Regions from separate parts of the Morganella morganii genome, predicted to be linked through region 1. Evidence: predicted binding sites of a transcription regulator. Region 1 holds the regulator's gene; the other holds the start of a gene.
The links. The regulator ArgR, encoded in region 1, controls arginine synthesis, uptake and breakdown. The targets are predictions, from matches to a motif close to ANTGAATAAAAATACANT.

Region 1 (3,427 bases):
ATATGACTGTGCATTCTTTGATAAGCGCTCAAAATTTGTTCACTACAGCCCGCGCACACTGCTGCTCAACAACCTCGAGTTTGATCACGCGGATATCTTTGAAAACCTCGCGGCGATTGAAAAACAGTTCCATCATCTGGTACGTGTGGTGCCGGGTGACGGCAAAATTATCGCCCCGGCGCAGGATGCCAATCTGAAACAGGTGCTCAGTATGGGCTGCTGGAGTGAGGAAGAATACACCGGCGACAACGCCCGCTGGCAGGCAGAGAAAGTCACCAACGACTGCGGTGAGTTCGATGTGCGTTATGACGGTGAAATCAGCGGTCGTGTGACCTGGGGACTGGTGGGCGAGCATAATATGCAGAACGCCCTGATGGCGGTGGCTGCCGCACATCACGTCGGTGTGCCGGTCGCGGAAGCCTGCCGTGCGCTGGGTAAATTTATCAATGCCCGCCGCCGCCTTGAGCTGCGCGGTGAGGTGAACGGTATCAGTGTCTATGATGACTTTGCGCATCACCCGACGGCGATTCTGGCCACATTACAGGCACTGCGCAGTAAAGTCGGCGGTACAGCCCGCATCCTCGTGATTCTGGAGCCGCGTTCAAACACCATGAAAATGGGGATCAGCAAAGACGATATCGCGCCTGCGCTGGGTCGTGCGGATGAGGTCTTTATTTTCCAGCCGGCGAATATTCCGTGGCTGGTCAGTGAAATTACCGAACGCTGTGTACAACCGGCATACTGGAGCGGTGACCTGGATGCACTGACCAATATGGTGGCCGAACATGCACAGCCGGGGGATCATATCCTGGTGATGAGCAACGGCAGCTTCGGTGGTATCCACGATAAACTGCTGGAAAAACTGAAGTAATCTGAGCAAGAATAAAAAACCGCGCGGTGCATCAGTACCACGCGGTTTTTTTATGATTAACGGCGGATTACAGTTCCTGCTCGAACAGGGCGAGAATCGCTTCGTAGAGCTGTTCTGTGGTGAAATCTTTGGCCGGTGTCGAGAAAATAGTGTCATCCCCGGCGATACTGCCGAGAATGCCCTCGGATTTGCCGATGGAGTCCAGCAGACGGGCAATCAGCTGTGCTGCTCCCGGACTGGTACGGATAACCACAACCGAGTCATTGTAATCAATATCCAGCACCAGGTTTTTTAACGGGCTGGTGGCTGTCGGAACACCCAGTTCCGCAGGCAGACAGTAAACCATTTCCATTTTCGCGTTACGGGTGCGGACAGCACCGAACTTGGTCAGCATCCTGGAAATCTTGGACTGGTTAATATTCTCAAAGCCCTCTTCCTGCAGGGCGGTGACGATCTCCCCCTGAGAGCTGAATTTCTCTTCTTTCAACAGCGCCTTAAACGCTTTGATCAGATCTTCCTGTTTAGAAGGTGCGCGCATAGTCTTTCCTGCAAATTTGGATACGAACCTTATTATTATGCGGAAAAATGCATTTTTATGCAAATTAAACCCTGTGGTCTGACCGGGGGAAACCGCATTAATGGTCAAAACTGGTGATCAGCTCACGTAATTGACATTGCTTATGACTCTGACTGGGTTATCACCGGAGGTAAATATATTGTTAATTAAATGAGGTTGTTATCAGTTACGCATCGGTATATTAACGTGCATGACTATAAGTGCACTTAAAGTAAAATAATTGTCAAAATAGTGTTCCTTATCTCATTAACAGATAAGCGATTTGTTTAGAATGGATAACAATAGACAAACAGATTCAAATGCGTGAATATGCAATCAGTCTGTTAAAATATTGTATTCACAGCCCTCATGCACGGATTGGCGCCTGATGCGCAATCGTGCTAACCGTCCCAAGTTAAGGAGTCTCAGGATGAAAGTTGCAGTTCTCGGAGCAGCAGGTGGTATTGGTCAGGCTCTCGCCCTTCTTCTTAAAACCCAGCTTCCTTCAGGTTCAGATCTTACTTTATATGATATCGCACCGGTCACACCGGGTGTGGCAAAAGATCTCAGCCATATTCCGACCGATGTCCGGATCACCGGATTCGCGGGAGAGGATCCTACCCCTGCATTAGAAGGCGCGGATATTGTCCTGATTTCTGCCGGTGTGGCCCGTAAACCCGGCATGGATCGTTCTGATCTGTTTAATGTTAACGCGGGGATCGTCCGCAATCTGGTGGAAAAAATTGCCAAAACCTGTCCGAAAGCATTAATCGGCATTATCACCAACCCGGTGAACACCACAGTGGCGATCGCGGCAGAAGTGCTGAAAAAAGCCGGTGTGTATGACAAAAATCGCCTGTTCGGCGTGACCACGCTGGACATTATCCGTTCCAACACCTTTGTGGCGGAACTGAAAGGCAAGAAACCACAGGAGCTGGAAGTGCCGGTTATCGGCGGCCACTCCGGTGTGACCATTCTGCCGCTGCTGTCTCAGATCCCGGGTGTCAGCTTCAGCGACGCGGAAATCGACAGCCTGACCAAACGCATCCAGAACGCCGGTACTGAAGTGGTGGAAGCCAAAGCAGGCGGCGGGTCCGCAACGCTCTCTATGGGCCAGGCAGCCGCGCGTTTCGGCCTGTCACTGGTTCGCGCCATGCAGGGTGAAAGCAATGTGGTGGAATGCACTTATACCGAAGGTGACGGCAAATACGCCCGTTTCTTCGCCCAGCCGGTCGTGTTAGGCAAGAACGGTGTTGAGAAGCGTCTGGACATTGGTTCACTCAGTGCATATGAAGAGAAAGCACTGAACGGCATGCTGGATGTGCTGAAGGCCGATATTGCGCTTGGTGAGAAATTTATTAACAGCTGAATTATTAAATAGTTGTATTTATTTTTTTGAGCCGTAAATAAAACCGCTAATTACGATTAGCGGTTTTATTGTTTTTATAAGTATATATTGAAATTAATTAGTTACCTTCACTCTTATTTTCCTATCTAATAATTCACCTGTGATAGAATTAAAATAACGGCTGGGCCAAATCTCTGACGGATGGACGGCGAGAAAGTCTGCGATGAGCCATTCACCCTTCGGCCACGGCCGGGAAAGCGCGTTAGCAAGCGTTGAGGAGCTGAGTCCCGCACTGCGCGACAAGGCGGCCAGGGTTGTCCCCCGTTTCTTCAGCGATGCAATTATATCAGCAGGGTGCCAGTCAGATTTACCGGAATCCATATATTGAGTCCTTTTTATTTTAGATTAATGTTGTGTTAGTGGTATAAATAACGGGTTGCCATCACATTAAAGATGAACCCAATTCGTTATTAAGAAAATAAAATACCATTATTTTTCTAAATATTTTCTTAAATTTTTTCTTAAAAATATCTTTTTTGAACTCTGTTACAGAATTAAGAAACAGAATGAAAATGGGCAGGTAACACAAAGGAATGAATGAAGTAAGCATATTTACTTACTTAACATAAGGAGTTTGTTGATGAAACAAAAG
Region 2 (3,427 bases), 860 kb from region 1:
GCTGTTCAACGGTGATATCGGGATTATGCTGACGGATGAAAACCATGAGCTGCGGGTGTATTTCCGGCTGCCGGACGGCACTATCCGGAGTATCCGCCCGAGTCGTCTTCCGGCACACGAAACGGCGTATGTGATGACAGTGCATAAATCACAGGGCTCTGAGTTTGCTCATACCGCGCTGGTGCTGCCGGTGCAGCCTTCGCCGCTGGTCAGCCGTGAATTGCTGTATACGGCACTGACGCGGGCGAAGCAGTTTCTGACCATATACAGCCGGGAAGAGTGTGTTAAGCGGGCAGTGAAAACGCCGACTCAGCGGTACAGCGGGCTGAGCGGGCGTTTACGTTAGTCCGGCGGATTACTGAAAACCGAGGATCAGGATTTTTGAGCGCCGCTGATAGTTATACAGCGCCTGTTTTTTGACCGGCAGGTTTTCAATTTCTGCCGGGACAAAGCCGCGCTCCTGAAACCAGTGAATGCTGCGGGTGGTGAGCACAAACAGCTTTTCCAGCCCGATCTGCTTTGCCTGCTGTGTGACCCGGTGCAGCAGTTCCTCGCCCCGTGCGGAGCTGCGGTAATCGGGATGCACCGCCACGCAGGCCATTTCACCGATTTTCTCTTCCGGATACGGATAGAGGGCGGCACAGGCAATCGTGGTGTTATCGCGTTCAATAATGGTGAATTTGTCGATTTCCATTTCCAGCTGTTCGCGGGAGCGGCGTACCAGAATACCCTGTTGTTCCAGCGGGCGGATAAGCTCGAGGATCCCGCCGATATCATTGATATTGGCGCGGCGTGTCTGTTCCGAGCTTTCCATCACAATCTGTGTCCCGATACCGTCGCGGGAGAAGAGTTCCTGGATAAGCGCACCGTCCTCCTGGTAACTGAGCAGATGGCTGCGTTTCACGCCCCGGCGGCAGGCTTTCACCGCGCCGCGCAGGAAACGGACGGTTCCGGAGTAGTAATCGCCGCTGCCTTCCAGCGCCTGCACATAGTGCTCTGCATCATTCGGGTGCATTTCGGAGATAATCCCGCCGTCATCCGCCACCACACCTTGCGCAGAGCAGAAACCGATCAGCTTTTCTGCTTTCAGTTTGACGGCAATCTGCGTGGCAATCTCCTCGGAGGTCAGATTAAAGCTTTCACCGGTGACAGAAACCGCCACCGGGCCAATCAGCACGATACCACCGTTATTGAGCTGGCGGTTGATGGCATCTTCATCGATCCGGCGGATACGCCCGCTGTGGCAGTAATCAATGCCGTCATCCACCCCCAGCGGCTGGGCTATCACAAAGTTTCCGCTCACCACATTGATATGCGCGCCCTGCAGCGGTGTGTTGCTCAGACACATCGACAGACGGGCGGTGATATCGAGCTGTAACTGTCCTGCTGCCTGCTTGACCAGCTCGAGAGTGCGCGCATCTGTCACTCGGGTATTTTTGTGATAAACCGGCTCGCACTGATGGGCCAGCAGATTTTTTTTCAATTTGCGGACGAGCGCCGTACACCACAATCAGGCGGATGCCGAGGCTGTGCAGTAAGCCGATATCATTAACAATACCGGGAAAATTTTCATGCTCGATAGCTTCGCCGCCCAGCATCACCACAAATGTTTTGCCATGGTGAGCATTAATATAAGGAACCGACTGACGGAATCCGTCCACCAGTTCGATACTGCGCTCTTTCATAACACCCCTCGCAAGTGAATTTTTATTCGTAATTTATGTATTTTTATTCTTTTTGCAAAGGAATAGCAAGCGTAAATTTTGGTCGCAGGTTAAGATTTCGCCGGGTTTTATGCCGCGTTATCGCCATATAAGCCAAAAATGCATAATGACAGGGCGCAAATGATTAGATAAAGTGCCGTTTAAATTATTTACGGAATAAATTGTTCTGCTTCTTTATTTTCCGGTTTTCATAACCCGCACCGGTTATTGTTGATTTGATTTACGCTATGGATATTTTTTCATGAGTCATTCTGAACATGATGCGTCACGTCGTCTGTTACTGAAAGGAGCTGCGGCGTTTTGTCTGCTGAGTATCAGCCCGTTCGGCTTTGCGGCGTCGTCACAGATTGTGGCGGTGCGTATCTGGCCGGCATCCAGTTATACCCGTGTGACTATTGAGTCGGATCATCCGCTGAAATATAAGCAGTTTTCACTGCAAAACCCGGAACGTATCGTTGTTGATCTGAAAAATGTGCACCTCAACAGTGTGCTGAAAGGGATGGACAAGCAGGTGCAGGATCGCGATCCGCATCTGAAGCTGATCCGTGTCGGTCAGAATGATCCGCAGACTGTCCGCCTGGTGTTTGAAGTGAAACAGGCGATGAGCCCGCAGGTGCTGGAACTGACCCCGGTCGCTGAGTTTAAAAACCGTCTGGTGCTTGATTTTTATCCGAAAAATGGTGCTGCGACAGAAGACGATCCGTTGCTGGCACTGCTGGAAGATTACAACCGCGGTGATCTCGAAGAAAGCCTGCCGCGTGAAACGCCGAAACCGGGTAAAGCCGGTCAGGACAGGCCGATTGTTATTATGATTGACCCGGGCCACGGCGGGGAAGACCCCGGTGCTATCGGGAAATACAAAACCCGCGAAAAAGATGTGGTGCTGCAGATTGCCCGCCGCCTGAAGTCGCTTATCGATCGCGAGCCGGGTATGCGTGCCTATATGACGCGCAACGAGGATGTGTTTATCCCGCTGTCGGTGCGCGTGGCGAAGGCCCGTAAAATGCGGGCGGATCTGTTTGTCTCAATCCATGCGGATGCCTTTACCAACCGCTCTGCCAGAGGTTCGTCGGTCTTTGCGCTTTCGACGCGCGGGGCAACCAGTAATACCGCAAAATATCTGGCTCAGACCCAGAACGATGCGGATAAAATCGGGGGCGTCAGCAAAAGCGGCGACAAATACCTCGACCAGACCATGTTTGATATGGTGCAGAGTGCGAGTATCAAAGACAGCCTTAAATTCGGTTCAGAAGTGCTGAAACGGATGGGAAATGTCAACAAACTGCATAAGCGCACGGTTGATCAGGCAGGGTTTGCGGTGCTGAAAGCACCGGATATTCCGTCGATTCTGGTGGAAACGGCGTTTATCAGTAACCTTGAGGAAGAGCGTCTGCTGAAAACGGCCAAATTCCAGCAGGAGATGGCAAATTCTATTTTCCTGGGGATTAAGGCGTATTTTGCCAACGGCGGGGCTGTCGCACGACGCAACTGAAAATACGGTTTATCACAGAAATTGTGCATCACAAGGATGTGGTGTGAAACGGACAGATACAGTACAGACATAGTTATGCACTGAAAAAAATCGTTTTCAGGAATGAATTTTGTGTGTTTTCAGGAAAAGTTGACAGAGAATTTGTCAGAAGAGTGGTTGCGGGGGCCGGATTTGAACCGACGACCTTCGGGTTATGAGCCCGACGAGCTAC

Region 2: a site for ArgR is predicted at 1,720-1,737, ahead of amiC (N-acetylmuramoyl-L-alanine amidase AmiC). Genes of this name have one in related genera too.

What each region holds. Positions count from the first base shown of each region.
Region 1 covers NZ_CP069157.1:264,390-267,816, forward strand. The annotation lists gene mpl (UDP-N-acetylmuramate:L-alanyl-gamma-D-glutamyl-meso-diaminopimelate ligase) at 1-871, shown strand, start outside; gene argR (transcriptional regulator ArgR) at 939-1,409, opposite strand; gene mdh (malate dehydrogenase) at 1,858-2,796, shown strand; gene JL661_RS01295 (helix-turn-helix domain-containing protein) at 2,890-3,156, opposite strand.
Region 2 covers NZ_CP069157.1:3,217,852-3,221,278, reverse strand. The annotation lists gene recD (exodeoxyribonuclease V subunit alpha) at 1-346, shown strand, start outside; partial or broken gene argA (amino-acid N-acetyltransferase) at 356-1,685, opposite strand; gene amiC (N-acetylmuramoyl-L-alanine amidase AmiC) at 1,966-3,216, shown strand; tRNA gene JL661_RS15445 (tRNA-Met) at 3,370-3,427, opposite strand, start outside.